2 regions of the Pelosinus sp. IPA-1 genome follow, and region 2 is predicted to be linked to the other one. Evidence: a T-box and tRNA genes for the amino acid it is inferred to sense, from the RefSeq annotation. Region 2 holds a T-box; the other holds one or more tRNA genes.
The links. The T-box of region 2 lies ahead of ileS (isoleucine--tRNA ligase). A T-box ahead of a tRNA ligase gene usually reads a tRNA of that ligase, here a tRNA-Ile.
Positions count from the first base shown of each region.

Region 1 (15,840 bases), on a different contig from region 2:
TGCCCGATTATTGATGTATCAAACAAGGCGATTGAAGAAACTGCAAATAAAATTATGGAACTTGTTTGCAAAAAAAAACAGTCAGCTGTCTATGGGAACGAATTCTGTTCATAAGTAAAAAAACTCCAGCAAAAGAGCTGGAGTTTTTTTACTTATAGAAAGGTATTTGTAGCTATATTATATCTTGCGGTATCCGTAGTCAGGAGGCTGTCATTTTGTCTAATTTGTACATTGCCGCTAAATACGGCATTTTTATCTCGCCAGTTATAGTCCACTTGATTGGCAGTAACCTTAAGATTTTCACGGGAGAACACCACATTTCCTTCGACGACAGCATGATCTTGACTGCCATATACATATACCTTATCAGCGGTAAAGGAGATGTCGTCTTGGCTAACTGTTATGCCACCAGTTCCCCAAACTTCTAAGGAAGCCATATTTACTTTAGCTTGACCAGCAGTAATAATACGGTTTTTTAGTTCTATGTAAACATTTCCGTTTAATACATATAAACCTGTATTAATATCAAAATATTGTTGGTCCGCTGTGATGGTTGGTTTGGCAGCTAAAGTAGTGCCTGCAAAAAGTAACATAAGGAGCAATGTGAGTAGGAAAACTTTAGTTTTCATAGTAACTTCCTTTCGTTTTTAGAATAGCTAGCAAGCTGAGAAATAGATCTTTTTTTATTATAACAGAAATGTAGAGAAAAATGGAGGGATAAATGGATGGTATGATGAAATGATTATAAGAATAAAATGGATAATGGAAGTAGGTCACAAGGAGAGAAGGTAGTATTCCATATAATAGATTATTTGTAAAATGGAGGGCGATATTATGAACATACGCGAACGTATTGAAGAGCAAGAACATAAGATGCTATCAGCTTTTGCAAGTAAGAGTAGGGATGCAATGAGAGAAAAAGAAGAAGAAGCTTGTGAATTTCGTACCGCTTTTCAACGTGATCGTGACCGAATTATTCATAGTAAGTCTTTTAGACGTTTAAAACATAAAACACAAGTATACATTTCTCCTGGCGATCATTATCGCATGCGCATGACTCATAGTTTAGAAGTATCACAAATATCTCGGACAATTGCCAGAGGGCTAATGCTGAATGAGGATTTAACAGAAGCAATTGCTTTAGGGCATGATGTAGGACATACCCCATTTGGACATGTTGGTGAGTACGCTCTACGTGATTTAATTGGACATTATAATCATAATGAACAAAGTTTAAGAGTTGTAGAGCATCTTGAACGTAGTGGAAAGGGGTTAAATTTAACACTGGAGGTAAAGGATGGAATTTTAAATCATACAGGTGCAAATAAACCATTTACCTTAGAAGGTAATATTGTCCGTATTGGCGATCGTATTGCTTATCTGTGCCATGATTATGACGATGGTATTCGTGCAGGTATGATTAAAGCTGTTGATTTACCGGAAAAGGTTGCTCACATATTAGGTACAAATCCTTCGAATATGATTACTGTTATGGTATCTGATATGATTAAGAATTCAGATGGCTATAATGAAATAAAATTGTCTGCAAAAGTTAAAAATGCAATGGAAGAATTTCGTGAGTTCATGTTTCAAAAAGTTTACCATTCTGCGGAGTTAGAATCTGATCGTAAGAAAGCAAAATATATCATTCATAAACTCTACGAGTACTTTACTCTTCACCCAGAAAATTTACCTCAGGAATTCTTAGAACGAGAAGAAAATTGGGGGCTAGAAGCAACCATTGTTGATTATATAGCTGGTTTGACGGATATATATGCTGTTCATTTATTTGAAGAATTATTTATACCTTCAAAATGGATTGCTCGGTAAATCGCATAATAAGATGAATCTAGTAATAGAAAGGTAATCGGCGGATAGTTCGATTACCTTTTATTTAAAAAAAACACATAAATTTTTAGAATGTAATGTGTCGAGGCATACTTTAAATTTATTATCAAATAATATAAGTGTTGTCAATAGGCAAAAGAGGATATTTATAAGTTATCTTGAATACTATTGTTTATGAAAGAATTTAATAAATAAATTGGTGGATTAAAAGCTAAGTAGAATCCGATTATCTCTAGTATAAGATAGTAAGTATAACTGTATATTTATATTCTAGAAGGATTATGGGAATTTATGTAGAAATAAATCACAAAATCAAAATTAGATTTTCTTTTAATTAGATTGGATATGCTATTATTAGCAGGAAAATGAGAAAAAATAGCGAAAATATGACAAATAGGTTAATAGTATGGATTTGCTGTAATGGTATCTAGTCGGAAGAAAAAGCCACAATTGCTATAGGGTAGGTTAAGGGTGAAGTTATGAAAGATGCGGTTTATGATGAGTTTATTGATAGATTACGTTCTGAAAGTGACATTGTAAGTATTCTATCAGATTATGTTCCTTTGAAAAAAAAAGGAAAAAATTATTGGGGCTGCTGTCCATTTCATCATGAGAATACTCCGTCATTTTCTGTAACACCTGAAAAAGGATTTTTTTATTGTTTCGGTTGTCAAAGCGGTGGTAATGTATTCAATTTTTTGATGAAAATTGAAAACGTTAGTTTCTTTGATGCGGTGAAAATGTTGGCTCAAAAAATGAATATTCCTTTGCCAGAAAAGAACAAAACACCACAAGAGCTGGCAAGGGAGCGGGAACATACTAAATTATACCGTGCTAATGAATTAGCTAGGGAGTTTTTTTATGCTTGTTTGACAAAGACAGTCTATGGGAAGCAAGCAAAAGAATATCTAGAATCCCGTGGAGTTACAAATGAAGTTATTGAAAGTTTTAAAATTGGTTTTGCTCCCCCAGCTTGGGATAAATTATTGCATGCCTTCTTAGAACGGGGTATAGAGCAGGATATTATGCTAAAAGCTGGTTTAATTGTGGAACGAAATTCTGGTGATGGTGTTTATGATCGGTTTCGTAATCGCATTATGTTTCCTATTTCTGATGTACGTGGTCGGGTAGTTGGTTTTGGTGGAAGAGTGATTGATGATAGCCAGCCTAAATATCTAAATTCACCAGAGACCCCTGTTTTTAACAAAAGATATATTTTGTTTGGTTTTCATGCTGCTCATAAGTTTATAAAAGAATCTGGGCAAGCCATCGTAGTAGAAGGCTATATGGATGCTATTACTGCCCATGCATATGGCATAAAAAATGTAGTAGCCTCATTAGGAACAGCTTTTTCTCCAGAACAAGCAAAGTTATTACTTCGCAATGCAAATGAAATATGTTTTGCTTATGATAGTGATACGGCTGGTCAAAATGCTACGGTCAGAGCTTTGACAATTCTGCGCAGTATGGGAGCAAATGTGAGAGTGGTATTAATCCCTGATGGAAAAGATCCCGATGAATTTATCCGTAAGCATGGTGCTAAAGCTTTTAAGACATTGATTAAGGAAGCTAATGATGTTTTGGAGTATCAAATCAAGCAGGCTTTTGATAATACAGATTATAGTAGTTTAGAAGGTAAAGTTGCCGTAGTAGCAAAAATAGTTCCAGTGTTAGCTTCGGCGGACAATGCTGTAGAGGTGAACACGCATATTGCGCGTATATCTCAGATGTTGGCAATTGACGAAAGTGCAATACGTAGTGAAGTTCGTAAATATTTGTTTCAAAATAAAAAGGATAAAAATGTAAATGTAGGAAAGAATATATCTAATATATTGGTTACGAGAAAACCATCGATTGCGATAGAGCAGGCCGAAAAACATCTTATTCGCTTGATGTGTGGAGATAGCTCCCTTATACCATATATTGAAAAAGAACTTTCTGTTACAGAAATACAGGGAGAGCACAGGCGTGAAATAATCGAATTAATATTTAAAGAGTATAATATGGGAAAAGATATTACGGATACTGCTTGGACGATGATGCTAAGTGAGACAGCAAATGCGGAATTATCCCATATTATGTTAATCGATATACAATACAATGATAGTGATAGTATAAAAATGGTTGATGATTGTATAAAAAATATGCGCCTAACAAACTTAAAGTTATTGTATGAACAGTCCCGATTAAGGGCTGATGAATTAGAACGTCTGGGGGATAGTGGTTTTCTGCAGGCATTAGCAGAAAGTCAACGAATAAAAGATGAAATTAATAAATTACATTGTGTTTAATCAAAAAAAAAACTACGCCTTGATTGGAGTGGCCAATGGAGGAGGGGAGTAAAATGACAGAAAAAAAGACAATTTCGAGTGAATATGTAACTAAATTAGTGAACAAAGGGAAAAAACAGGGTGGCGTGCTAACTTATAGTGAAATCATGGATACTCTCCAAAGTGAAGATTTATCTCCTGATGAAATTGAAGAGATATATGAGGTCTTTTCTAGTAAGGGAATTGAAATAGTTGATGAACTTCCGGATGATACTGAAAGAGCAGATGAGCCTGATGTTGTAGAGGTAGAAGAAGTAACTCCTGAAGAAGTTGATATTGATTTAACTATTCCAGAGGGGATTAGTATTGACGACCCCGTTCGCATGTATCTTAAGGAAATTGGAAGAGTACCTTTACTGACGGCTGACGAAGAAATTAAACTGGCACAGCGCATGGAGCAAGGTGATGAAGAAGCCAAAAGACGTTTGGCAGAAGCCAATTTGCGGCTTGTAGTTAGTATTGCTAAACGTTATGTTGGGCGTGGTATGTTATTTTTAGATTTAATTCAAGAAGGTAACCTTGGACTAATCAAAGCTGTTGAAAAATTTGATTATAATAAAGGTTACAAATTTAGTACGTATGCTACCTGGTGGATTCGTCAAGCAATTACTCGTGCAATAGCCGATCAGGCGCGGACGATTCGTATTCCTGTGCATATGGTAGAGACTATTAATAAATTGATTCGTGTATCTAGACAATTACTACAGGAATTAGGGCGTGAGCCTCAACCTGAAGAGATTGCAAAAGAGATGGATATTAGTGTTGAGCGTGTAAGAGAGATTATGAAAATTGCTCAAGAACCAGTATCTTTAGAAACGCCAATTGGTGAAGAAGAAGACTCTCATTTAGGAGATTTTATTGAGGATCAGGATGCACCAGCACCAGCTGAGGCAGCTTCTTTCATGCTTTTAAAGGAGCAGTTAGAAGAGGTATTAGAAACTCTTACTCCACGAGAAGAAAAGGTTCTTAGACTGCGATTTGGTTTAGATGATGGACGGGCTCGCACATTAGAAGAAGTAGGACAACACTTTGGTGTTACCCGTGAACGTATTCGACAAATTGAGGCGAAAGCCCTCAGAAAACTACGTCATCCTAGCCGTAGCAAAAAATTAAAAGACTTTTTAGAGTAAAAAACTAAAAAAAATATAAAAATCTTATAATATGAAAAAAAGTTGTTGACGTAATGTTGAAATTGTATTATAATTGTCAATGTTGACGACATTCCTTGATAGCTCAGTTGGTAGAGCAATCGGCTGTTAACCGATCGGTCGTAGGTTCGAGTCCTACTCAAGGAGCCATCTTATATGGATTACAAACAGGCTTTCCTTGGAAAACCTGTTTTAATATCTCTAGGGCCTATAGCTCAGCGGTAGAGCAGCCGGCTCATAACCGGCTGGTCCCTGGTTCGATCCCAGGTGGGCCCACCATTTTATATTACGCAATAAAGGCCCGTTGGTCAAGCGGTTAAGACACCGCCCTTTCACGGCGATAACGGGGGTTCGATTCCCCCACGGGTCACCATAATGGGCGATTAGCTCAGCTGGGAGAGCGCCTGCCTTACAAGCAGGATGTCGGCAGTTCGATCCTGTCATCGCCCACCATTTAAAAATGAAATGCAAAGCAGCATATGCTTTGCATTTTTTTACGGATTAGAGAACTTATTACAATTTTTTCGATTCTAAGTAAAGTAACTAAGGCTTTTGCCTGCAGCTTTATGACTTGGTACAAGCCAAGTCTTTTTTTATAAGTATGTGCTCCAACTACTAAGGAAGAATATTGTATTGCTGCACAAAGGGATTGACTGTCGTTTATGATCCTTTGTGTGCTTTTTTATTTTAGTCGTTGAAATGTTTGTTTATTGATTAGTTGTAAGTTATTTTTGTATAATAACAGAAAGAAAATAAAGGATGAGGTGTAATGCATTGAAGCTTGTTGGAAGATTAGCTGCGTTGGCGGAATTGGTGCCGGAGGGATCGCGTGTGGCAGATATTGGTACTGATCATGCTTATTTACCTATTGAATTAGTGCAAGGGCATATTGTTACTTCAGCAATAGCTGGTGACGTTCATCTGGGGCCTTGGAAGGCAGCAAAAGAACATGTAGATGCCCTCGGGCTTACGCACCGAATTTCTGTCCGTTTAGGTGATGGAATAACAGTGCTTTCTCCAGAAGAAGTGGATGTTGTTATTATTGCTGGTATGGGTGGTCAGACAATTATTGAGATACTAACAGGAAAGCCTGAAGTTACTAAGTCGCTTAAACGTTTAATTTTGCAGCCTATGGTGGCTGCGAATACTGTGAGACGTTGGTTAAATGAAAACCAATGGGATGTTGTTGACGAAAGATTGGTCCAAGAGGAAGGGCGATTGTACGAAATAGTTGTGGCCGAACCAGGGAGGGCAACTAGTTGTGAACCTATTATGTACGACATTGGGGAAAAACTGTGGAGAGATAAACCGGAACTTCTATCTGTACACATTGATCAACTCATTGCTCAGACTAAACGCGTCTTACAGGAGATGTCACTCAGTGATAATGCAAAAAAGAGCCAAAAGTATCATGAATATACCGAAAGATTACAACAATTGGAGGCTAAACGGCGATGTCTGTAAAATGTCAAGTAATTATGGATGCAATGGATAAGTTAGCGCCAAGGCATTTAGCTGAAAGTTGGGATAATGTAGGTTTATTAGTTGGGAGCCCATCCCAAACAATCCATAAGATACTAATTACCTTAGATGTTACGAAGGAGGTTGTAGAGCAAGCGATACTCGATAATGTAGATCTCATCATTGCTCATCACCCTCTTATATTCAAAAGCATTACATCAATACGAACAGATTTGCCGCAAGGGCAAGTTTTATCTAGTCTGATTAAGGCAAATATAGGGGTCTACGCAGCTCATACTAATCTTGATTCAGCGGAGGGGGGCGTTAATGATGCTTTAGCTGCCTGTTTAGGTTTGCAGGATATTGAACCCTTAGCAGTAAACTCCACTGAAAAGTTATGCAAATTAGTAGTGTTTGTGCCGCAAACTCATGTAGAAGTGGTGCGAGAAGCGTTAGCAGCGGCTGGGGCTGGGCATATTGGAAAATATAGTAACTGCACATTTTCGGCAAATGGTATAGGTACTTTTTTACCTTTAGAAGATGCAAAACCATTCATTGGTAATAATGGCAAGTTAGAATCTGTTGAAGAAAGCCGCATTGAAACAGTTATGCCCGAAAAAATTAGTCGTAGGGTAATTAAAGCGATGATTAAAGCCCATCCCTATGAGGAAGTTGCGTATGATTTATATCAACTAATGAATTCAGGTAAAGAATTTGGATTAGGTCGTATAGGTAAGCTCGAAATACCTATGTTGTTTTCAGATTTTGCGGATCGGGTGAAAAAATCATTAGGAGTAGATTCTGTAAATATAGCAGGAGCATGTGATAAGTTGATAAAGAAGGTAGCCGTATGTGGGGGTGCTGGTGCTGGGCTATTGCATAAAGCGGTATTTGCTGGAGCCGATGTATTAGTAACCGGAGATGTAAAATACCATGAAGCCCAGAATGCTATAGTAAGTGGTATTGGTATTGTTGATGCGGGCCATTTTGCCACGGAGCAACCTATATTGTCTCATGTAAAGGAATTTCTCACTTCCTGTGCCGATCAAGGTAAATGGTCGGTTATTGTCGAGGTTGATAAAATCAACAAAAATATTCTACAACGATATTAAAAAATAATTAACCGCAAAAATTCATTGACTTAACAAATAATTTATGATATGATATTATCTCAGTCGATATTGAAATGTTGTTGTGAGTAGGAAAGATGATCGCGGATGCCCATAAAGCATACGAGGAAAGTCCGAGCTCCATAGGGCAGGGTGCTGGATAACGTCCAGCGAGGGCGACCTTAGGGAAAGTGCCATAGAAATGTAAACCGCCAGCTTATGCTGGTAAGGATGGAACGGTGCGGTAAGAGCGCACCAGCAGTCAGGTGACTGGCTGGCTAGGTAAACCCCACCTGGAGCAAGACCGAATAGGGAAGGGATGAAGCTGCCCGCTGAACCTTCCGGGTTGCGTCGCTAGAGCTGTCAGGTAACTGCCAGACTAGATAGATGATCATCACCGCGTGAGCGGAACAGAACTCGGCTTATTGATCACTCACAGCCTTATGTAAATAAACCCTCTATATTCTTAGAATGTAGAGGGTTTTTGTCTTATGTCAGGAAAGCCTTATTGATTGAATTGATAATTGTTATTACATACTATAAATAGTAAAATGAGTTTAAATATCTACTAACTATTGACTTTTAATTAAATGTTTTCTAAAATGTAAATAAGCTAGCAAATAAGCATGATTTAAAATCTAAACAATAGTTAATAATAAGAATCATAAAAAGTAGGAGGTTTTATAATGAGCGTATTGAATATTGCCGATGAAAATGAATTTAAAGAAAAAATATCGCAGAAGGATAAACCTGTACTAGTGGATTTTTGGGCTTCCTGGTGTGGGCCATGTAAAATGGTTGCCCCTGAATTAGAAGCTGTAGGGCAAGAATATGAAGGAAAAGCAGTAGTTATGAAAGTAAATGTTGATGAGCAGCAACAACTTGCTAGTAACTATAATGTGATGGGAATCCCAACCTTATTATTATTTAAAGATGGTGTAGAGGTCGAGCGCATTGTAGGATATCGTCCACGTAAAGATTTAATGGATGCTATCGATAAGGTTATATAAAATTAATAAGGAAAGGCTTAGCCGTGGCTAAGCCTTTCCTTTAATGTTATTCTATATTTTAGAAATTTATATTGTCTAACGGCTATTAATTTGCGATAATATGAGTATAAAGGGGGTTGGTCATGTTTAATTTTAGTATGTCTGAATTAGTGGTTATTTTGGCAATTGCCTTAGTTGTATTTGGACCAGCTAAACTACCGGAGATTGGTAAGGCAATAGGTAAGGGAATTAGTAATTTCAAAACGGCTGTTACCAATGAGGACGATAATCGCAAATCCTAGGATAGGTCATTATTAACTAGAGAATGGAAGTCTGTTTTTTATAGCAAGTAATGTAGTAACTTAGATTAGCAAACCCGGAAGGAGTTCTATATGATCATTTCATGGAATACTACTCAGGCCTGTAATATTAGCTGTGTTCATTGTTATCGTGATGCAGGAACGAAAAGAACAGATGAATTAAGTACGGAAGAAGGTAAGAAATTATTAGACGAAATGGCTCGCGCTGGTTTTAAAATTATTATTTTAAGTGGCGGCGAACCATTAATGCGATCTGATATTTACGAATTAATTCGCTACGCTAAAAGTATTGGCCTAAGGCCTGTACTTGGTACGAATGGAATTCTAATTACTGAAGAAGTAGCTATTAAACTAAAAGAGGCTGGACTTGGAGCAGCGGGGATTAGTCTAGATAGCACTGATAAAAACATTCATGACAAGTTTCGGCAGTCGGAAGGTGCTTGGGATAAAACAATTGCTGCAATGATGGCTTGTAAGAAGGTGGGGCTTCCCTTTCAAATTCACACAACAATAACTACGTGGAATGAAAAGGAAGTTACTGATATTACTGATTTAGCGGTCAAAATAGGAGCTATGGCTCATCATATCTTTTTCTTAGTGCCCACAGGCAGGGGAAAAGATATTGAAGATACTACACTAAAAACAGAGCAATATGAAGCAGTGCTAACACGCATATTAGAGAAACAAAAAGAGGTACCAATTGAACTTAAACCTACCTGTGCGCCTCAATTTATGCGTATAGCTAAGGAACGTAATATACCAATGCGATTTACGCGTGGCTGTTTAGCGGGTACTGGTTATTGTGTAATTCTGCCAAACGGTGACGTACAAGCTTGTCCTTATTTGCCGATTAAGATCGGAAATGTTCGTGAAACTGATTTTGATATCCTTTGGCGAGATAGTGAAATGTTTAATAAATTACGGCACGAAACATTAAAAGGCGGCTGTGGAACTTGTGGCTATGATGGTATTTGTGGTGGCTGCCGGGCTCGCGCTTATTACTATTATGATGGAGATTATATGGCAGAAGAGCCATGGTGTAATCGTGGAGTTAGAGAAGTAAAAAAATAAGGCTCACTTTCTGCGTTCTTATGGACTTGGCATAAGCTAAGTCCTTTTGTAATAAGATGGGAGGTTAATTATGGATAATTTGGAGTCAATGTGGGATTTATTCCAAAAGAAAAATGTAAGTCGGCGTAGTTTTTTGAAAACCTGTGTCACAGTTACAGGAATTTTAGGATTATCGCCAATGATGATTTCAGAAGTGGTATCTGCAGCTGAGAAACAGCCCCTAGTGCCTGTCATTTGGCTACATGGACATGAGTGTACAGGGTGTGATGAGGCTTTTATTCGCTCACAGACACCTTTGGCCTCTGATGTCCTATTAAACATGATTTCCATGGAATATATGGACGTATTAGCTGCTGCTGCAGGTGAACCGTTAGAACAACACCTACAAGAAGTTATGAAGAAGTATAATGGAAAGTATTTACTTGCAATTGAAGGTGCAGTTCCATTAAATGATGATGGTACTTCTTGTATGGTAGGTGGTAAACCCTTTGTACATAATCTTAGAGAAGTAGCAAAAGGTGCTGCTGCAATCATTGAAGTTGGCTCTTGTGCGGCTTGGGGAGGAATTCAAGCTGCTAAACCAAACCCTACTAAATCTGTTTCCGTCAGTGATGTAATTAGTGGCAAGACAATTATAAAGGTACCAGGCTGTCCGCCGATCCCAGAAGTTATCACAGGTGTGATCATGCATTATACCCTATTTGGACAAATTCCTCCTTTGGACAGCAAAGGCCGTCCTAAACAATTTTTTGGCAATCGGATTCATGATACTTGTTATCGTCGTCCCTTTTTTGATTCGGGTATGTTTGTCGAGAAGTTTGATGATGCAGGCAGTAAGGCTGGTTGGTGTTTATATAAGGTTGGGTGTCGCGGACCGGAAGCTTATAATTCTTGTGGTAACATGCGATGGTGGAATGGGCTTTCTTACCCGATTCAATCTGGAGCCCCCTGCGTAGCTTGTGCTTCTAATAACTTCTGGGATAATGATCCGTTTTATGAACGTATGCCTAACATTCCTGTTCCTAATGTCATTGCGAATGCGGATAAAGTTGGCTTGGTTGCGGCAGGCGCCCTTACAGCTGGTGTAATTGCTCATGGTGCTCTTTCTGCTATTCAACATAGAAGACATCATAAGGATGACAATAATGAACGAGATAATGATAATGAATAGAAGAAATGAGGAGGATGTTTTGTGAAACGTGTTGTTGTTGATCCTGTAAATCGTATTGAAGGGCATTTACGATTAGAAGTTACGGTTGATGAAACTACAGGCAAGGTACAAGATGCATTATCTAGTGGCACAGCCTGGCGTGGTATTGAACTAATTTTAAAAGGTCGTGATCCTCGAGATGCATGGCTTTTTGCGCAAAGAATTTGTGGCGTTTGCACTACTGTTCACGCATTAGGTTGCTTGCGGGCAGTAGAAGATGCATTAGGGATCCAAATTCCTAAAAATGCGAACTATATCCGAAACATTATTGCAACGACACAAATGGTACATGATCATATTGTACATTTTTATCATTTACATGCTTTGGATTGGATTAGTCCTGTTGCTGCTCTTAAAGCAGATCCAGCAGCTACCGCAGCTTTACAAAATACAGTGTTAGAAAAATATGATTTAGGCCTAAAAGGTCCAGTTGAATTTGACACTAGTGCATATCCTAAAGAATTCCCTAAGGCTACCACTGCTTATTTTAAGAGTATACAAGATAAAGTGAAAAAAATTGTGGATAGTGGTCAATTAGGGATCTTCTCTGCTCAGTGGTGGGATCACCCTGATTATGATGTAGTACCGCCAGAGGTACATTTAATGGCAGTATCCCATTATTTAAATATGCTTGATAAACAACGTGAAATTGTTATTTCCCATGTCGTCTTTGGTGGAAAAAATCCTCATCCTCATTATGTGGTTGGGGGGATGCCGTGCTCTATTTCGATGAATGACATGAATGCACCGATTAATACAGAACGTTTGGCAGCTGTGGATACGTCAATCAATCTGGCAATCAGTCTTGCTAGTTCTTTTTATGTGCCCGATGTACTAGCAATTGGAGAGTTATACGTTAAAAAGGGTTATGTTGACGGCGGTGGCTTAGCTAAAGAGAGGGTTCTTGGTTTTGGAGACTATCCAGAAGAGACCTATTCTGGAACTTCAAATGGTGATTTTCATAAGAATTTATTGCTGCGCTCTGATGGCGTTGTAGAACAGTTTTCTCAAGGTGTTGATAAAGCCGTGTTTCATACTTTTGAAGCGAAAGACTTAGTGGATCCAGAAGTATTAACGGAAGGTGTTGAGCACTCCTGGTACAATTATCCTGAAAAGGATATAGATTTGCACCCGTGGAGTGGTGTGACTAAACCTGAGTACACTGCACCAAAAGAGGGAACGAAAACTGATTGGAAATACCTTGATGAGAATGGCAAATATTCGTGGATTAAGACCCCAAAATGGAAAGGCAAGATGGCCGAAGTAGGACCTCTTTCGCGTTATATTATAGTATACACGAAAGTAAAGCAAGGAATCATTAAAGAGCCGACTTGGGTTGAAAAAATGATGGTTGACCAAATAGATGGAGTCTCAAAGGTGTTAAATATAGCACCAGAAAAGTGGATGTTATCAACTGTTGGTCGTACGGCAGTACGAGGACTAGAAGCGCAAGTCATGGCATATCTCAGCAAGTATTACTTTGATAAACTAGTAAATAATATTAAAGCTGGCGATACTTCTGTTGCAAATATGGAAAAATGGGAACCTACGATGTGGCCTAAGGAAGCAAAGGGCGTAGGCCTTCATGAAGCGCCTCGTGGTGGTCTTAGCCATTGGGTAGTTATTAAAGATGGCAAAATCGCTAATTATCAGGCAGTTGTACCATCTACTTGGAATGCTTGTCCACGGGATAGTAAGTCTGGTTATGGACCTTATGAAGCTACTATGATGGATACTAAAGTAAGGATTGCTGATAAGCCTCTTGAAATTTTAAAAGCAATACATGCTTTTGATCCTTGTTTAGCTTGTGCTACTCACTTGTATGATACTTCAGGTCGTCAATTGGCAGTTGTACATAGTGATCCTTATTTGAAGGCCTAGGAATGGTAGGTAAGGAGGAGTATAATGAAGACTCGTGTAGTAACTGTTTATTATGTATTTACAATTTGGACGAGAATTTTTCATTGGATAATGGCGGGGGCTATTTTAGTTCTGTTTGTTACGGGTCTATATATTGGTAATCCTTTTTATATTGGTAGCCAAGGTGTAGAACCAACGTTTGCTATTAGTAACTGGGCATCGATGTCTACAATTCGATTCATTCATTTTTCTGCGGCGTACATATTAATGGCATCCTTTATTTTACGGATTTATGGATTTATCATACATAAAGGTGATCGTATGCTACCGAAACCTTGGACGAAACTATTTTGGACAGGAATGCTTGATATGGGCCTGCATTATGGCTTTATGCGTTCTGCTCATAGACCATACCTAAGAAATTCAATGGCCAGGTCAGGATATGGTGGCGTGTATGGTATGATTTTTTTAGAAGCCTTTACAGGATTTGCTATGTATGCACAAGTTAATCCTAATAGCGGACTTGCTAAGTTGTTTGGACCTATCAACCATTTATTAATTGATGAATATACTGTGCATCTAATTCATCATTACGTAGCGTGGATGATTGTTTTATTTGTCATTATCCATGTATATATGGCGACAAGGGCTGACATGAGTGAAAAATATGGTGAGATATCTGCAATGTTTTCAGGAGTTAAGTTTTATGATAAAGAGCCGGATGATATAGGAGATCTAAAAGAATGAAGCAAATCACGGTTTTAGGGGTAGGAAACATTTTGATGCAGGATGAAGGGTTTGGTGTAAGAGTAGTGGAACGTTTGCTTAGCCACTACTCCTTTCCTCCCAACGTACAGGTATTAGATGGCGGTACGCTAGGTATGGAGTTGTTACGTTTTTTAGTTGGAACAGATAATTTAATTTTAATTGATGCTGTGTCAGGGCAATTACCACCCGGATCTTTTTATCGGTTTGAAAATGACGAAGTTAAGGCATACTTTAAAGAGAAAGTATCGATGCATGAACTTGGTATTCAAGATGTACTCGCAATAATGGAAGTATTAGAAAAACCTGCTAAGGAAATCATGATAATGGGAGTACAACCATTTGCGATTGATATTGGACTAGAATTAACACCTATAGTAGCAGAAACAATGGATAATGTAGTAAAAGAGATATTGCAAGTATTGAAAGATTGGCAGGTAGAGGTTGGGAAAATTCATGAATGAAGCAGTATTATCGCAAAAGAGTAAGGCAGTCTTGTTTGAGATAAACGAGGCATTAAAACGCTTTACGTTGACTGGTGAAACATGGAGTGTCTTTATTAATAAGATGTCTCTTACTGATGATGAGCGTCAAGAAATTCGAGATTTTCTCGGTCTCGGGAGTATTACCGTCCACTTGTCTGATACTGCTGAACCAGCGGAGTGGATGGAAAGTGGTATAGCAGGAATATGGTACGGTGTATTTTATGATCAGACAAAAAACCCTATACTTGAGACGATCGAAATCGGCAATTATCCTCAAGTAGCTTCTGCACAAATTGAAGATATAAATATAGGGTTGCAAAAATTAACACTAAAGTTAGCGTAAAATACTGAATGAGAAGGTAGTTAGGAGCCTTCTCATTCAGTATTTTTGTTATATATTCCTAGTTTCAATGGATAAAGAGAAAGAAAAGTCTACATACTAAATTTGAAAAAAGGGAGGTGAATGCACATGCTATCAGGTGTAAAATGTACTGTATCAAATTGTAAATATTGGAGAAATGGTGAACATTGTGATGCTTCTGCAATTGAGGTCAATGTAGATGGTGGTGGTAAAGCCGCTAATCAAAGTGAACAAACAAACTGTAAAACTTTTTATCAAAAGTAAAGAAAGTTTTAGAGGGAATATAAAATTCGGCTATGCTGATTTTATATTCCTTTTGGTATACATACTTCTAGGCAGCCATATATATTTATGGGGGTGGGAGTATGGATATTAAGAATTTATATGTTGTTGTGATACGGGATGATAAACAGGAAAAAATCAAAATAGAGGAGTATCGTAAGAATAACAGTACAGGGCATAATGAAGTACTATTTGCTTTAGATAATCAAAAAACGTGGGCGGATGCTTATGAAGTGTTACTGTATAAAGATTTAGGCAGTGTTTTTTGTTGGAAGGATTATAATGAAGGCAAATATATCGTGCTAAATGAATCTAATTCAATTTGTCCTCGGTGCGGATGGTGGATATGCCACCAGTGTGGAGCTTGTTATTGTAATAAATCCTGATGATTTTCTAAAAGGATAGAGGATATCACGTGGCGAATAACGAATTATTTACTAGAATAGTAGCAAGAGAGGATGATAAGGTTGGTGCGTGGTATCCGAGGTGCCACTACGGTGGAGAAAAATGAGTCAACTGAGATTATTAGCAACGTAATGGAGCTTCTATCAGCTCTGGTTGAGGCAAATAAAATCGACATAGAAGATATTGGGGCTGTAAT
Region 1 is NZ_BSVC01000007.1:243,423-259,262, forward strand. It holds gene QSJ81_RS18190 (pyruvate, water dikinase regulatory protein) at 1-114, shown strand, start outside; gene QSJ81_RS18195 (LptA/OstA family protein) at 153-629, opposite strand; gene QSJ81_RS18200 (deoxyguanosinetriphosphate triphosphohydrolase) at 835-1,830, shown strand; gene dnaG (DNA primase) at 2,328-4,139, shown strand; gene rpoD (RNA polymerase sigma factor RpoD) at 4,175-5,308, shown strand; tRNA gene QSJ81_RS18215 (tRNA-Asn) at 5,401-5,476, shown strand; tRNA gene QSJ81_RS18220 (tRNA-Ile) at 5,531-5,605, shown strand; tRNA gene QSJ81_RS18225 (tRNA-Glu) at 5,625-5,699, shown strand; tRNA gene QSJ81_RS18230 (tRNA-Val) at 5,704-5,779, shown strand; gene QSJ81_RS18235 (tRNA (adenine(22)-N(1))-methyltransferase) at 6,101-6,790, shown strand; gene QSJ81_RS18240 (Nif3-like dinuclear metal center hexameric protein) at 6,781-7,899, shown strand; RNA gene rnpB (RNase P RNA component class A) at 7,983-8,336, shown strand; gene trxA (thioredoxin) at 8,583-8,906, shown strand; gene QSJ81_RS18255 (twin-arginine translocase TatA/TatE family subunit) at 9,029-9,187, shown strand; gene nirJ2 (putative heme d1 biosynthesis radical SAM protein NirJ2) at 9,278-10,276, shown strand; gene QSJ81_RS18265 (hydrogenase small subunit) at 10,347-11,447, shown strand; gene QSJ81_RS18270 (nickel-dependent hydrogenase large subunit) at 11,469-13,367, shown strand; gene cybH (Ni/Fe-hydrogenase, b-type cytochrome subunit) at 13,392-14,093, shown strand; gene QSJ81_RS18280 (HyaD/HybD family hydrogenase maturation endopeptidase) at 14,090-14,575, shown strand; gene QSJ81_RS18285 (hydrogenase expression/formation C-terminal domain-containing protein) at 14,568-14,939, shown strand; gene QSJ81_RS18290 (DUF1540 domain-containing protein) at 15,066-15,221, shown strand; gene QSJ81_RS18295 (hypothetical protein) at 15,323-15,625, shown strand; gene aroH (chorismate mutase) at 15,710-15,840, shown strand, end outside.
Region 1: it encodes a tRNA-Ile, which carries the amino acid that the T-box ahead of ileS (isoleucine--tRNA ligase) is inferred to sense. The anticodon was not compared.

Region 2 (15,840 bases):
GTTTCCGTTTGAATGCCAAAAGCGCTTTAGATAAGAATGTTGACTTATTTGCTCGATTTGCGGCTCAAAGTTTGAGTGGCGACAAAATTGGTGCAGACTTTGATCAAAATAAATATGGCAATAACGGTTTAGTTACTCTTGATCAATATGGCATAATCTTCAAAGGCAAAGATTTTAAATATAAATTAGGACGTCAAGGTGTATCAATTACGCCAACAGCTCTGCTTTATAGCAGTGAGTCATATATTGGGGAGAATATGTCTTTCCTTGATGGTTTAGTTGTAGATGGAAAATCGGGTGTGACTTCATTACAATTCGTTGCTGGTAAAAGTGATCAAAGTACTAAAGATAAAGTTTATTCCCTTCATGGTTCTTATAGTCCAGCAAAAAATTGGACTGTAGGAGGTACCATAGCTAAGTCTAATCCTAATGTCGGAAGTGATAAAACCTATTGGGGTACTGATGTGCAATATGCTACTGGTAAAGCGAATTTTGTAGCTGATTATCTTAAATCAGATGCTGATAATAATAATGACGCCCTTGTTCTTGGTGTAAGTTATGCATTTGACAGTAAAAATACTTTATCGGCCTATTCTCATAATACTGGCAGTAAATCCAATATTGCTACTGATTGGGATAATGGTCAAAAAGGTGCTTACTATATTTATAACCACACCTTTGATAAAACAACCTCATTGAACTTATTATATAGAAGTAATATTGCAACTGAATCAATAGCGAAAGATAACACTTCTTTCCGTGCAACTGTTGCGTATAAATTTTAACTTTTTTAAGAAAGACACGAACATGTGAGTTCGTGTTCTTTTTATATCTACTGTTTACTGTGTTTCACATAAAGGATAGTTTTAACTCCCATCTACTGTACTCATAGTGCTATTAAAGCTTGTTTTTTCATAGGTTACTATGAGGTGGTGATATGACATATGAAAGGAAAAAGTGTCAAGGGTTATTTCGTGGTTTCGTGATGGAAAGAAAGGATAAAAAAAATGGGCTTTATCAAGCCATAGCAAAAGGAGAATGTACATTTATTGAATATGTTGAGCATGCTGATACACCTGCATTATTACTTTTTGAAAAAGAAATTGTCAATACGCTGATTGAAACGGATAAAATGCCACTTTTTGACCCTAATCTTATAAATAATAAACTGTAAGACTTAAATGATTGACAGGTATAAAGAAGCATGTTTAAATAAATTAAAGGGTTTAAAAGGGGGGGATGATGTTTTGGAAAGAGATCGAGGTATTTTGCCAATCGAAGGAATTGAGAAAACATTACGAGTTAAGCCTATAGGACGCATACGTTTATTCAAGAGACCTGAATATATGCCAGACCCTAAGAAAAAGCATCAACCCCAACAAGAAAATCAACAAGCTGAAGAAGACAAAGAAAAATCTTCAAATCATGCTAGCCACAGTGCTGGGAACATTGGGGTAACTATTGACTATAAAGCGTAAAAATAATTACTTAGATTGCAAACCACAAGAGTACAGTAACGCAGTACAAAGGGCATTGTATTGGGGGTTATTGTACTTTGGTGGTTTACTTATTTTAGAGGTGGAAATGTTAATGGAAAGACCCATATGCCGTAACTGTATTTATCTTTATACTACTTGGGATAAGAACTTCCCTTTTGGGTGCAAGGCAATGGGGATTAAAAGTTCGTCATCACCTGCTGATGTTGTCAGGAGGGCTTCGGGTCATGAGTGTCTCGCATACGTAGAAAAATCTAAAAAAGAACCATGAATGGATAGCGATATTCACGTTCTACGGAGATATCATAAATATTCTTGTCCCTCATAGAATGTATTGGGGGGTGGATGATGTGAAAGGTATTACCAATTGTGTATCAGATCTTAAGCTTAAAGAAGTAATCAACATTGTTGATGGTAAAAGAATGGGAGCGATCACAGATATCGAAATCGATGTGGAAAGCGGTAAGCTAACAGCGATTGTGGTGCCAGGAAATGGTAGATTCTTAGGGTTATTTGGTCGTAGTGAAGACATTGTAATTCCTTGGGATAAAATTAATAAAATAGGGTTTGATGTTATTTTAGTTGAAACCGCAGCTTTTGCTGAAATGAAGCATCTGGATAAGTAAAAGTTGAAGAATAGTCGTATTTACATATAAAAAAATATAAAACGATTGCAAATTCTTTAAAAGCAGCAATCGTTTCATTTTTTTTATTATGATTAAATAAAAATAATAATAAATTTAGCAGGAGAAGCACAAGATATGGCGTAAAGTAAATATTAAAACACAACATCTAGTAAAACAAAATTGTTAAAGATTCATAAGTGAAAAAGGTTTGTTGATCCTTTAAAATTGGTGGCTAAGTATAGAACCATCTTGATGGGAGCAATATGTTAATAGATCTGGAAGGGGGACATTATGCGTTGTCCATTTTGCGGTTGTATAGAAAGTAGAGTTATTGATTCACGAGGGGCAGAAGAAGGAAATTCAATCCGACGTAGACGTGAGTGTTTAGAATGTATACGTCGTTTTACTACCTATGAAATGGTAGAACAATCACCTTTAATCGTAGTAAAAAAAGACGGACGCCGTGTAATATTTGAACAAAATAAATTATTAACTGGAATTATAAGAGCCTGTGAAAAGAGAGATATCCCTATTAGCAAGATTGAAGAGGTTGGAGAAATGGTAGAACGGGATATTCGTAATACGATGGAGCGGGAAATAACGACTGGTCAGATTGGTGAGATGGTAATGAGGCGGCTAAAAGAGTTGGATCAAGTGGCCTATGTGCGGTTTGTTTCCGTCTATCGTCAGTTTACAGATGTTAATAATTTTATGGATGAATTAAAATTATTAATGAAGAATAAGGAATAGGCAAGTTAAAACTCTAAAAGTGAGGATATGGTGTAGTTATGAAAATCAAGAAACGAGATGGACGTGAGGTTGTATTTGACGAAAATAAAATTACAGAAGCAATTTTTAAAGCAGCTAAAGCAGTTGGCGGAGCAGATAAACAACTAGCAATGGAATTAACATTGGATGTTTTACGTTTCTTAAAACAGGAATATAGTGCCGGGACGTTTGGTGTAGAAGAAGTCCAAGATGCTGTTGAAAAAATACTGATTGAAAAGGGACATGCTAAAACTGCGAAAGCATATATTTTGTATAGAGATAAGCGAACTCGTATGCGAGATGGTCAGTCTTACCTGATGGATGCGGTTGCAGAAATATTAGTAGAAACCAATCGAGAGAACGCTAATATATCAAACTCGCCTTCAGCGAAAATGCTACAAATTGCTAGTGCTGCTAGTAAAGCTTATTATCTGAATCGCCTTATTCCTGAACATATAGCGTCATCCCATATCAAAGGGGATATTCATATACATGACTTGGATTTCTATGGAAAAACATTAACTTGTGTGCAAATCCCCCTTGGGAAATTATTGAAGAATGGTTTTAATAATGGGCACGGTTTTATTCGTCCGCCAAAACGGCCAGCATCAGCAGCAGCTTTAGCCGCCATTATTTTGCAAAGTTCACAAAATGATATGCATGGTGGTCAATCCTTTGCCTTTTTTGATCGTGATATGGCCCCATTTATGGATGGATGTAAGGAAGAGGAAGTATATCAGGCTATGGAGGCCTTTGTTTATAATCTAAACTCCATGCATAGTAGAGCTGGAGCGCAAGTTCCTTTTTCGAGTATTAATGTGGGTGGGGATGTTACATCCGCTGGACGTCTGGTAACAAAACATCTTTTGCTTGCTTATGAGAGGGGATTAGGACATGGTGAAAATCCTATTTTCCCGAATATTATTTTTAGGGTGAAAGAAGGGGTTAACCTGCGTAAGGGTAATCCTAATTATGATTTATTTAAATTGGCAATTCGAGTGGCCTCCCAAAGGCTGAATCCTACTTTTAGTTTTATGGATGCGTCATTTAATAAGCCCTATGGCGATCAGGTTGGTTATATGGGATGCCGTACGAGAGTAATGTCCAATGTATGTGGTCCAGAAGTAACGGATGGACGGGGAAATCTTAGTTTTACAACGATAAATTTGCCAAGATTAGCGATTAAAGCCGAACGGAATTTAATGAAATTTTATCAGAGTTTATCAGATCTTATGGATTTAACTTGTGAACAATTATTACACCGTTATCAAGTGCAGGCTAAACTGAAGGTAAAGGATATGCCATTTTTAATGGGGCAGGGACTATATCTGGATTCAGATAAACTAAAACCAAACGACACTATCGAGGAAGTGATAAAAAATGGTACATTGTCAGTTGGTTTTATTGGTTTAGCTGAAACGCTTATTGCTTTGACTGGCAATCATCATGGTGAAGCAGAAGAATCTCAGATTTTAGGTGAAGAAATTGTAGCCTTTATGCGGAATAAGGTAGATAAAGCTACGGATAAATTTAAACTTAATTTCACCTTATTAGCTACGCCAGCAGAAGGACTGGCAGGACGTTTTGTGAAAATGGATTGCCATGAGTATGGCTTAATTCCTGGCGTGACGGATAAAGAGTATTATACCAATTCTTTTCATCTTCCCGTGAATTATTCCGTTAGTGTACATGATAAAATTAAGTTAGAAGCCATTTATCATAAGTATACCAATGCAGGCCATATTAGCTATGTTGAGTTTGCAGCCCCACCAATTAATAACCTTGATGCGGTAGAAGAGATTATTCGTTATATGAAACAATCGGATATGGGTTATGCGGGCATTAACTTTCCTGTTGACTTTTGCGAAAAGTGTGGCTTTCTTGGCGTGATTGATAAGGACGTTTGTCCTGTGTGCGCCGCGTCGGAGATTAAGCGAGTTAGGCGGATTACTGGATATTTAAGTACGATTGACCGCTTTAATGATGCAAAACATGAAGAGTTGGAGCAACGTGTAGCACATTTGTAAAAAGGTGGATTATAATTTGTAATTTATTTGATTAAGAATCAATATTGTTTTTAGAAGTATAGAGCGTTTTAAATGGAGTGATCATATTGACATGGCTTTTAAAAGAAAAACTACAAAAAACCTTAGCTGAGGAACAGGGAGCAATGGTTTTTGCTCCTGGATCGAAGCAGAGTTTTGCGCTAGTATATCCTAATACGTACCATGTAGGTATGTCTAATTTAGGGTTTCAAATTATTTACCAGCAAATTAACTCTAGAGGCGACACAGCATGTGAACGCTTATTTTTACCTGATAAAAAAACAGAACCAGAATATATTCGTACCAATACACCCTTAATGACAGTTGAAACACAGCGGCCGCTATATGAGTTCCCTCTAATTGGCTTTTCCTTAACCTTTGAAATGGACTATTTTAATTTCTTGCAAATCTTAACCCTAGGGAAGATACCTTTATTAGCAGCTGACCGTAGTGAGAGAGATCCTTTTATTATAGTCGGAGGACCATGTGCTACCTTTAATCCGGAACCATTAGCTGATTTCATAGATATTTGCATCATTGGTGAAGGGGAAGAGGTAATTCATGAGATTCTCGATACCTATTACAATGCAAAGGGGCGCGGGCTCTCGCGGCAGGAAATTTTGTTCCAAATGGCACAACTTTCTGGTGTTTATGTACCCTGTTTTTATCAGGTAAAATACAAAGAAAATGGAACAATTGAAAAGGTTATACATTCCGAGGGGATACCGAATCAGGTCGGGCGACGCTGGATTCAGGACTTAGATAAGTATGAGGCACAAACGGTCATTGTAACTTCTGATACTGAATTTAGAGATATGTTTTTAATTGAAGTAGCTCGTGGCTGCGGGCGGCATTGTCGCTTTTGCATGGCAGGATATTGTTATCGTAATCCTCGTGTCAGATCCCTGGAAAAATTGAAAACAGCAATTTTAGAGGCAAAAAAGTTTCGTAATAAAGTGGGCTTGATGGGTGCAGCTATTTCTGATTACCCTGAGATTGATGAGTTGTGCAATTTGATCTTAGAGCAAGGAATGAATATGTCTGTGGCCTCTTTGAGGGCAGACTCCCTTACAGAGGGTTTAATTCATGGGTTAGCTGTGAGTAAGCATAAGACGACTACCCTGGCCCCCGAGGCAGCGAGTATTCGTTTACGTCGTATTATCAATAAAACGATTAGTGATGAACATTTATTTAATGCGATCAATATGTCCATTAAAGCAGGTATTCCTCACATTCGTTTGTATATTATGATTGGGCTGCCTTCAGAAGAACAACAGGATATTGAAGAAATTGTTACTATGGCTGAAAATATAAAAAAATATATGGAGTCACTAGGGAGTAAAGGGAAATTAACACTCAGTGTTAACCCATTTATTCCCAAGCCCTTTACGCCTTTCCAATGGATGCCGATGGCTCAGGTTTCAATGATCGAGGCAAGACTGAAGTTTATTAATTCTAGTTTACGCCAGAGAAAAGGTATTGAAGTTTTGGTTGAGTCACCAAAAGAGGCTTATATTCAAGCTATATTAGCTAGAGGGGATCGTCGCTTGGCTGTAGCCTTACTAGAAGCCCATAGAAGAGGTGGTAGTAAGGGATTTAAACAGGCAATGAAGGCGAACTTTCTTTCAGAAGAACACTATTTATATAGGCAGCGAGATCAACAGAATGAGATATTACCCTGGCAACAATTAGATATGGGATTAGATTCATCTTACTTAGCACAAGAATTGAAAGAGGCTGAATTAGAGAAGTTTACTGCTCCATGTGTTACAGGATGTACACGTTGTGGCGTATGTAAGAATGAATAACGAGAGGGTGGTACGATGGAAAAATTTATTTTAAATTATGGGAGTAATGGATTGTGGTATGGAACATTTACTCATTTTAATAAATTATCTATCAGACATGGTGTATCGGGCCGTTTGGGCGGGACGAGCCAACATCCATTTCAGTCCTTAAACTTGGGGTTACATACAGGAGATAAGAATGAGGATGTAGTTGCCAACCGTCAACTATTCTGTCATGCAATTGGAATACACCCAGATCACATCGTAACAGCACAACAACTTCATACTGATAACGTAAAGGTAATTACAGCTGGGGATGTTGGAAAAGGCGCAAAAAGTTATGATGAAGCAATACCAAATACAGATGCTCTTATCACAAATATTTCAGGACTTCCTCTAATGTTATTATTTGCCGATTGCGTTCCGGTGTTAATAGTAGACCCTGTGCAGGGAGCTCTGGGGGTCGTTCATGCGGGCTGGAAAGGCACGGTAGAAAATATTGCAGGAAAAGCAGTGCTAGCCATGAAAAATAATTATGGAACAAACCCAGAGGATTGTTTAGTTGGTATTGCTCCTTCTATTGGACCTTGTTGTTATGAGGTTGATGAAGTAGTAATCAATAAGCTAAAAAAACAGTTCGAGAATTGGGAGAAGCTGGTTAGGCCCAATGGTGATAGGTGGTACCTAGACTTATGGAAAGCCAATTGCATGGGATTGGAGCAAGTAGGTGTTAAGAATAGAAATATTGTAGTCAGTGGAGTATGTACTGCCTGCAATCATGAATTATTTTTTTCCTACCGACGAGAAAATGGACATACTGGTCGATTAGGTGCGGCGATTATCTTGTAAGCAAACTGCTTACAAGATTTTTTCTTGAAATTTACTCCTTTTATGATTAGAATTAGAAAGTGGAACTATGTCGGCATATCTTTGACGTAACATTATAATGTCAATATATTTTTTGGGTTTAGGATATACTGTAAGAGGAAATTAATGTTTATTCGCGAATAATGCATATAATGGAGGATTTACTATGTCTATATCTGAAAACCTAACCGAAATTATAGGGAATATTACAAATGCTGTAAATAGGACAAGTAGTACGCGAATACATATAGGAAATTCTGTTAAATTAGTAGCTGTAACTAAGAATCATGAAACTCAAGCAATACAAGAGGCGATATCCGCAGGAGTAATGGCAATTGGCGAAAATAGAATACAAGAAGCAACTAAGAAGGCCCAAACTATTGGACATCAAGTAGAATGGCATCTTATTGGTCATTTGCAAACCAATAAGGTTCGGCAGGCAGTAGAACTCTTTGATATGATTCATTCTGTTGATAGCGAAAGATTGGCTGTTGAAATTGACCGTGTTGCTGGCATCCTTGGTAAACGTCAGGATATTCTTATGCAAATTAATATGGCTAATGAAGATACCAAATTTGGAATATCTTCTAAGGACGCATTCATGTTAGGACGAGCTATTAGTAACCTAGAACATGTTCGGTTATGTGGAATAATGACAATTGCTCCTTTTTATGAAAATAGAGAACTTGTGAGACCAATATTTCGCAACATGTATGAATTGTTTATGGAACTAAAGACTGCGAATTTGGCACATACAAATATAGAATGGTTGTCAATGGGAATGACGAATGATTACATGATAGGTGTGGAAGAAGGTTCAAATTTAGTACGTATTGGTACTGGGATATTTGGTCAGCGTCAATATTAAAGGGAGGCATAAAAAAATGAAGTTTATGGAAAAGGTTTGGGGAAGTTTAGGCTTATTTGAACCTGTTGAGGCAGAAGAGGAACTAAAACCTAAGGCTGAAGAATATGAATTGGCAAAAGGGAAAAAAGGTGGCAATATCGTTAATCTGCCTACGGCTCAAAAGCAAATGAAAGTAATGGTGGTTGAGCCCTTTGCCTTTGATGATGCCCAGCATGTTGCGGATCATCTGAAAAATCGCAAGCCAGTGGTAGTGAATTTTGAAAACTGTGATAAAGAAGTTGCCAAACGTATGATTGATTTTATCAGTGGAACTACCTATGCTTTAGCAGGAAGTATACAAAAAATTGGGAATAATATCTTTTTATGTGCTCCTAATAACGTGGATGTTACTTATAGCCCTCATGAAGAAGGTAGCGATAAAGAATTTTTGCCATGGAATAAATAGGTTTTTTAAATGGGGGATTGAAGATGTTGCAAGATAAAAAGATTGGATTCATTGGCAGCGGAGCGATTGCTGAATCATTGATTGATGGAATATTAAAAGCTGGATTAGTGATGCCAAGTCAAATTACTGCGAATGACGTTACACGAGGTCGCTTAGATCATATGGCGGATCGATTTGGTATTAATACAACCTTAAATATCCAGGAAATCATAAAAACCTCAAATATATTGTTCTTAACAGTAAAACCTCAGATTATAAATAGTGTTTTAGATGCCATTGCACCTTTTCTCCTGCCATCAACACTAGTAGTATCCGTTGCTGCAGGAATTACGATTGGGTTATTGGAAGCGAAATTAGCGCGAATTCCTATTATTAGAGTTATGCCAAATACTCCAGTCGCAGTAGGAGAAGGTATGTCGGTTCTTGCCTTGGGGCAATATGCCGGCGAAGAAAATGGTCAGTTAATATTGACTATTTTTGCAGCTGTTGGTAGAGCTATTATTATGGATGAAAATGCTATGGATGCAGTAACTGGCTTATCGGGTAGTGGGCCGGCTTATGCTTTTGTTATGATTGATGCCTTAACAGATGCCGGTGTAAGAGTTGGCTTGACGCGGAATAATGCGTTAATTATGGCAGCACAGACTTTATTAGGAGCTGCCAAAATGGTTCTTGAAACAGGTGAACATCCTGCTAAACTTAGGGATATGGTGACTTCACCAGGTGGTACCGCCATTGCGGGAGTTCATTCTTTGGAACAACATGGTGTGAGGGCAGCCTTAATTGATGCAGTACAAGCAGCTACAAAACGATCACAAGATATGGGGAAAAAAAAGCATGAATGAACGGGAAAAAATCCTACGATATTATCAAGCTAGTGGCGACGGTGATTTAGCTGCTAGACTACTTGATTTGGCTGAAGCCGCATTGCGTAATCGAAGATATAAGGTTACCGAGTTCCTTGATCCATTTGGTTATAGTATAGCGGAATCAATCGCTGCTCATTATGATCGGTTAGAACTTTTATCAAGTGGAGGTTATAATGGGGCAGAACGAGTAAAAGCTGTTTTTGTTAATGAAGAATTTCGAGGAAATCCTGACTTTGGGCTAGAAGTCTTAGCGGCAAAATGGGATGAAAGATATTATGAAATTACTCATCGAGATGTACTGGGAGCATTAATGGGTCTTGGTATTAAACGGGAAATACTTGGTGACATCATAATGTGCGGACAAGGTTGCCAAATCCTTGCAGATGCTTCCTTGTTAAATTTTATTATGCAAAACTTTAATAAGATTGGTGCAGCACCTATAGTAGTTTCTCAGCTAGAACTATCTGCTATTGTTCCAAAAGAAGAAAAAATGAAAGAAATTAAGACAACAGTAGCTTCTCTTAGGCTTGATGTTATTGCAGCAGCAGGCTTTGGGACTTCTCGTAGCAGGATGGCTGACGAGATTGCAGTAGGTAAATTAAAAGTTAATTGGCAGGAAAGCAAAAATAGTGCCCAAAATATTAAAGAAAAAGATATTATTTCTATGCGTGGTCGCGGGCGTGTTGAAGTTAGTGAAGTGTTAGGTCAAACTAAAAAAGGGCGAATCAGTATTTTGTTAAAACGATTTATATAGATAGGTGGAGGTATAATATATGTTAACCCCATTAGATATTCATAATAAAGAGTTTAAAAGAAGCTTCCGAGGGTATAATGAAGATGATGTAGATGAGTTCCTTGATCGCGTAATAAAAGACTATGAACAGCTATATCGAGAAAACATTGAATTAAAAGAAAGTATTGATAGACTTACAGGTAAATTAGAGCAGTTTCAGCATATGGAGACTACTTTGCATAATACATTGATCATTGCACAAGAAACTGCAGAAGAAGTTAAACTTAATGCAAAGAAAACGACAGAACTGATGTTGAAAGAGGCTGAAATTAACGCGCAAAAACTAGCAGAAGAAGCCTCTAATAAAGTAAGGCGCATGGCTGATGAATATCAGGATCTAAAGAAGCAAGTTGATGTATATCGTGTTCGTATGCGAACATTAGTACAGGCCCAGTTGGAAATACTCGGTGAGCCTAATGAGGATGAATAGTTGCATGTTTTAACTATTTTTTGAATTAAAAGGCAAGAAAAATTTGACTCGGAGAATTAAATTCGGTATAATAAAATCCGTTATAATATGTACATAGTTATACAAGTAATGATGGAGACAGTAGCTGGGATATGTGATTTTGCAGCGAGTTAGGAAGAGTGTGAGCCTAATAAATCAATCATAGTGAATATCACTCCTGAACTGCAAACTGAAACTTAATTAAGTTTTGCCGTTTGACGAGCGTTATTTCGTTTTTGAGTGGCTGCGTAAGCAGTCATTAGGGTGGTATCACGGGAAACAACCTCTCGTCCCTTTAGGGATGAAGAGGTTTTATTTTTTTGGAGGTGTTATTTTGGATTATAGTAAAACTCTTAATTTGCCGCAAACGGATTTTCCAATGCGAGGTAACTTACCTGAGAGGGAACCGGAATTACTAGATTATTGGCAGCAACAAAAAATTTATGAGAAACGTACAACTCAGAACGAAAAACCTAAATTTATTTTACATGATGGACCACCCTATGCAAATGGGGATATTCACATTGGTCATGCCTTAAACAAGATTTTAAAGGACATGATTCTAAAATACAAATCATTATGTGGTTACAATACTCCTTATGTACCTGGTTGGGATACTCATGGTTTACCTATTGAGCATGCTGCTATAAAAATATTGGGACTCAATCGACACGAATTAAAGCCATTAGACTTACGTCGTGAATGTAAAGAGTACGCCTTGAAATTTGTTGACACACAACGTAAGGATTTTAAACGTCTGGGCATTGGTGCGGATTGGGAAAATCCTTATGTAACATTACGGCCTGCTTATGAAGCAAAGCAAATCGAAGTATTTGGACAAATGGCCAAAAAAGGTCACATTTATAAAGGTTTAAAGTCAGTGTACTGGTGTACCTCCTGTGAGACTGCATTAGCAGAAGCTGAAATTGAATATGCCGAAAAAAAATCTCATACTATATATGTTAAATTTCCATTAGTGGATAGTAAAGGTACATTACCTGTAGGAGTAAGTGCTGATAATGTATATGGCGTAATTTGGACAACTACTCCTTGGACCATGCCTGCTAATGTTGGGATTGCTGTTCACCCCGAACTTGAGTATGCTTGGGTAGAATGTCAAGGGGAAATATATCTATTGGCAGTTGAATTAATCGAAACAGTAGCCAAAGATAATAAGTTGGAAGATTACACAATATTATCAACCATGAAGGGTGCTGCTCTTGAGGGCGTAATTTTTACCCATCCATTTATCGAACGTCAATCAGTTGTTGTTTTAGCTGATTATGTTACCCTTGAACAAGGTACGGGGTGTGTACATACAGCTCCAGGACATGGCCCAGACGACTTTGAGACGGGTATTAGATATGGACTGCCAGTTATCAATCCTGTGGATCATGCAGGACGCTTTACGGCTGAAGGTGGCATTTTTGAAGGGATGTTAATTCATGATGCGGATGTTCCAGTGATTAAGGAATTAGCTGCACGTGGCATGCTGCTTGGTAAAGGCAAAGTGAAGCATCAATATGCACATTGCTGGCGTTGTAAAAACCCAGTAATTTATCGGGCAACAGAACAATGGTTTGCATCTGTAGATGGTTTTAGAGAGGACGCCTTGCAGGCAATAAAAGAAGTGAAATGGGTTCCAACTTGGGGAGAAGATCGTATTCATAATATGGTCGCAGACCGTCACGATTGGTGTATCTCACGTCAAAGAGTGTGGGGAGTACCAATACCAATTTTTTATTGTGCAAAGTGCAACGAACATGTAATCAATGATACGACAATTACTGCCGTAAAAGATTTGTTTCGTATAGAAGGATCAGATGCTTGGTGGGCGAAAACAGCAACGGAAATTTTACCAGCTGGATTTACCTGCTCTCACTGTGGCCACGATTCTTTCCGTAAGGAAACAGACATTATGGATGTTTGGTTTGATAGTGGCTCAAGTCATGCGTCTGTACTAGAGCAGCAGAGTGAACTTGCTTGGCCTGCTGATTTATATCTAGAAGGTAGTGATCAACATCGAGGCTGGTTCCAATCTTCTTTACTAACTTCCGTAGCAACTAAGGGAACTGCTCCCTATAAAGCTGTCCTAACTCATGGTTTTGTGGTAGATGGTGATGGACGTAAAATGTCTAAGTCAGTGGGTAACGTTATTTTCCCACAAGATGTTATCAAAAAATACGGTGCAGATATTTTGCGTTTATGGGTAGCTTCTGCGGATTATCAAGCTGATGTTCGTGTTTCCAATGATATTTTAAAACAATTATCAGAAGTATATCGTAAAATTCGTAATACTTTCCGCTATATTCTAGGTAGTATTCATGACTTTAATCCTGACACTGACAAAGTTAGTTATGAAAAATTGTTAGAGATTGACCGTTGGGCTCTTTTAAGATTAGAGCAAGTTCGTGAAAAAGTTACGAAAGCCTATGAAGATTACGAATTTCATTTAATTTATCATACGATACATAACTTTTGTACTGTAGACTTAAGTTCAATCTACTTGGATATTTTAAAGGATCGGGTGTACACAGCTCTACCTGCTTCAGAAGAAAGACGTGCAGCACAAACTGTTATGTATGAAATACTGAGTACTTTGGTTCGTCTCGTTTCCCCAGTTCTTACATTTACCTCAGAAGAAGTTTGGCAACATATGCATAAAGAACAAAATATGCCGGAAAGCGTACAATTAGCAAATTGGCCAATTGCTCGTAGTGAATATTTAAACGCGGAACTAGAAGCTAAGTGGACTTCTATTTTGGCAATGCGTAGCGAGATTACAAAAGCATTAGAAACGGCTCGCCGCAATAAGGTAATCGGACATTCTCTAGATGCGGTAGTTGTTGTTTATGCCGATGGCCAGGTCTTTACTCAGTTATCTGCTATGAGTGAAGAGTGGGCCAATATTCTAATTGTGTCAAAGGTAGTAGTTGTAGAAGATAGGAGTAAGGCTCCAGAAAACGCTTACCAAGTAGAAGATATGGCTTTGGCAATAGACGTATCACAAGCGGAAGGCGAAAAATGCGAACGTTGCTGGATTTATAGTGATACTGTAGGCAACATGCAAGAACATAAAACATTATGCAAACGCTGTAGTTCAGTAGTTGAAAAATTATAATTGTAATTTGAAAACCGGAATTTTTATTCCGGTTTTTTTTTTATCTTATGGAGATGATATAAATGGAGGAATGTTTTGTGGAAAAAAAGGATGTAGTTCATAAACAATTAGAAAAGTTAGTACGTCATTTAGAGTCATTACGTATTGCTGAATATATGGAACTATTAGAACGTCCAGGTAAGCTTATTTTAATAAACCTAATTGCTGGACTAGCAAGGGGGCTAGGGATAGCGATTGGAGCTACTGTTATTTTTGCTCTAGTATTAAATTTATTGCATCAAATTATCTTGTTAAATATACCGGGGATTGGAGATTTTGTTGCTGAAATCGTTCATATTGTAGAGGTTAAAAATAATAAGTTTTGAAATTGAGGAGTGACGAATATGACAAAAGATGTATTTGATTGTATGAGGGAAAGTCATAGTGTTCGAAATTTTACACAACAAGAAATACTAGAACCTACATTAACACGAATTTTAGAAGCAGGTTGTTGGGCTCCTAGTGCTGGTAATTTACAACCCTGGTATTTTTATGTAGTTAAGAATCAAGAAGTAAAACAAAAGGTAGCAAAAGCTTGTTTTGGACAAAATCAGGTAGAAGAGTCGCCAGTTAGTATTGTGATATTAGCAGACCCAGCACGCTCTAATGAAAAATATGGAGAACGTGGAGCTCAATTATATTGTTTACAGGATACTGCAGTCGCAGCGGAAAATATGATATTAGCAGCTCATGGCCTAGGACTTGCTACATGCTGGATAGGAGCTTTCGACGAGGTTCAAGTACAAAAAGCTGTAGAAGCTCCTCCTAGGCTTAGAGCAGTCGCAATTATTTGTCTGGGATATAGTAATGAAGTGCATACGCCTGCTAAAGAAAGATTAAGAGTACAAGAAGTAGCAAAGTTTATTCATTAGGAGAGGGTATTTTGGACGCTGAGAAAAGTAAAGAGCTGATGAAGAACTTAAATATGGAAAAAAGGGGGTTAGTTGAACAGATTGCCCGCTTGGAAAAAAACGGACTAGGAAACAGTTTATCGGATTCTATTGGTGAATTATCTGTATATGATAACCATCCCGCTGATATTAGTGGTGAATTATTTGAGCGCAGCAAAGATCTCGCATTGCGGGACAATGCTCATGTTTTATTAGAAAGAATAGAAAATGCTCTTGAAAAAATAAAAAAAGGGACCTACGAATATTGTAGTAAATGTGGAAATAAGATACCTATTTCTAGATTAGAGGTAATTCCTTGGGCAAATGAGTGCGTAGAATGCCAAGGAGAAGATGATAGTTTAGACTTGTCGCGCAGGCCAATCGAAGAGCAACTTCTCACGCCTCCATTCAAACGAACTTTTTTAGATGATGACAAGAATGAATTTGTAGGTTTTGATGGTGAAGATGCCTTGCAAGCAGTATTACGTTATGGTAGCTCCGATTCTCCACAAGATATCCCTGGTTCAACTGATTATAATGATCTATTTCCCGCTAGTGATGAACATGAAGGAATTGTTGATCTCACAGATGCTATTCCTGTAAAAGAGAATATACTAGAACATAATAAAGATAAAAATAGTTAGAAATAGTTAGAAATAGAATATAATAATGTTTTCTAAAAGTACTAAGTCATATTTAATAATTAAAAACTGGGCTTAACTTAAGCTCAGTTTTTAATTATTAGCAGGAATTGTTTATATGTAAGCATAAGATACTA
Region 2 is NZ_BSVC01000004.1:490,839-506,678, reverse strand. It holds gene QSJ81_RS12305 (hypothetical protein) at 1-785, shown strand, start outside; gene QSJ81_RS12300 (hypothetical protein) at 938-1,174, shown strand; gene QSJ81_RS12295 (hypothetical protein) at 1,248-1,478, shown strand; gene QSJ81_RS12290 (YlmC/YmxH family sporulation protein) at 1,838-2,122, shown strand; gene nrdR (transcriptional regulator NrdR) at 2,414-2,872, shown strand; gene nrdD (anaerobic ribonucleoside-triphosphate reductase) at 2,911-4,917, shown strand; gene QSJ81_RS12275 (TIGR03960 family B12-binding radical SAM protein) at 5,004-6,743, shown strand; gene pgeF (peptidoglycan editing factor PgeF) at 6,759-7,571, shown strand; gene QSJ81_RS12265 (YggS family pyridoxal phosphate-dependent enzyme) at 7,756-8,457, shown strand; gene QSJ81_RS12260 (cell division protein SepF) at 8,474-8,902, shown strand; gene proC (pyrroline-5-carboxylate reductase) at 8,926-9,747, shown strand; gene QSJ81_RS12250 (YlmH family RNA-binding protein) at 9,740-10,525, shown strand; gene QSJ81_RS12245 (DivIVA domain-containing protein) at 10,545-10,994, shown strand; T-box leader at 11,094-11,310, shown strand; gene ileS (isoleucine--tRNA ligase) at 11,347-14,133, shown strand; gene QSJ81_RS12235 (DUF5665 domain-containing protein) at 14,211-14,498, shown strand; gene QSJ81_RS12230 (nitroreductase family protein) at 14,517-15,044, shown strand; gene QSJ81_RS12225 (TraR/DksA C4-type zinc finger protein) at 15,056-15,706, shown strand.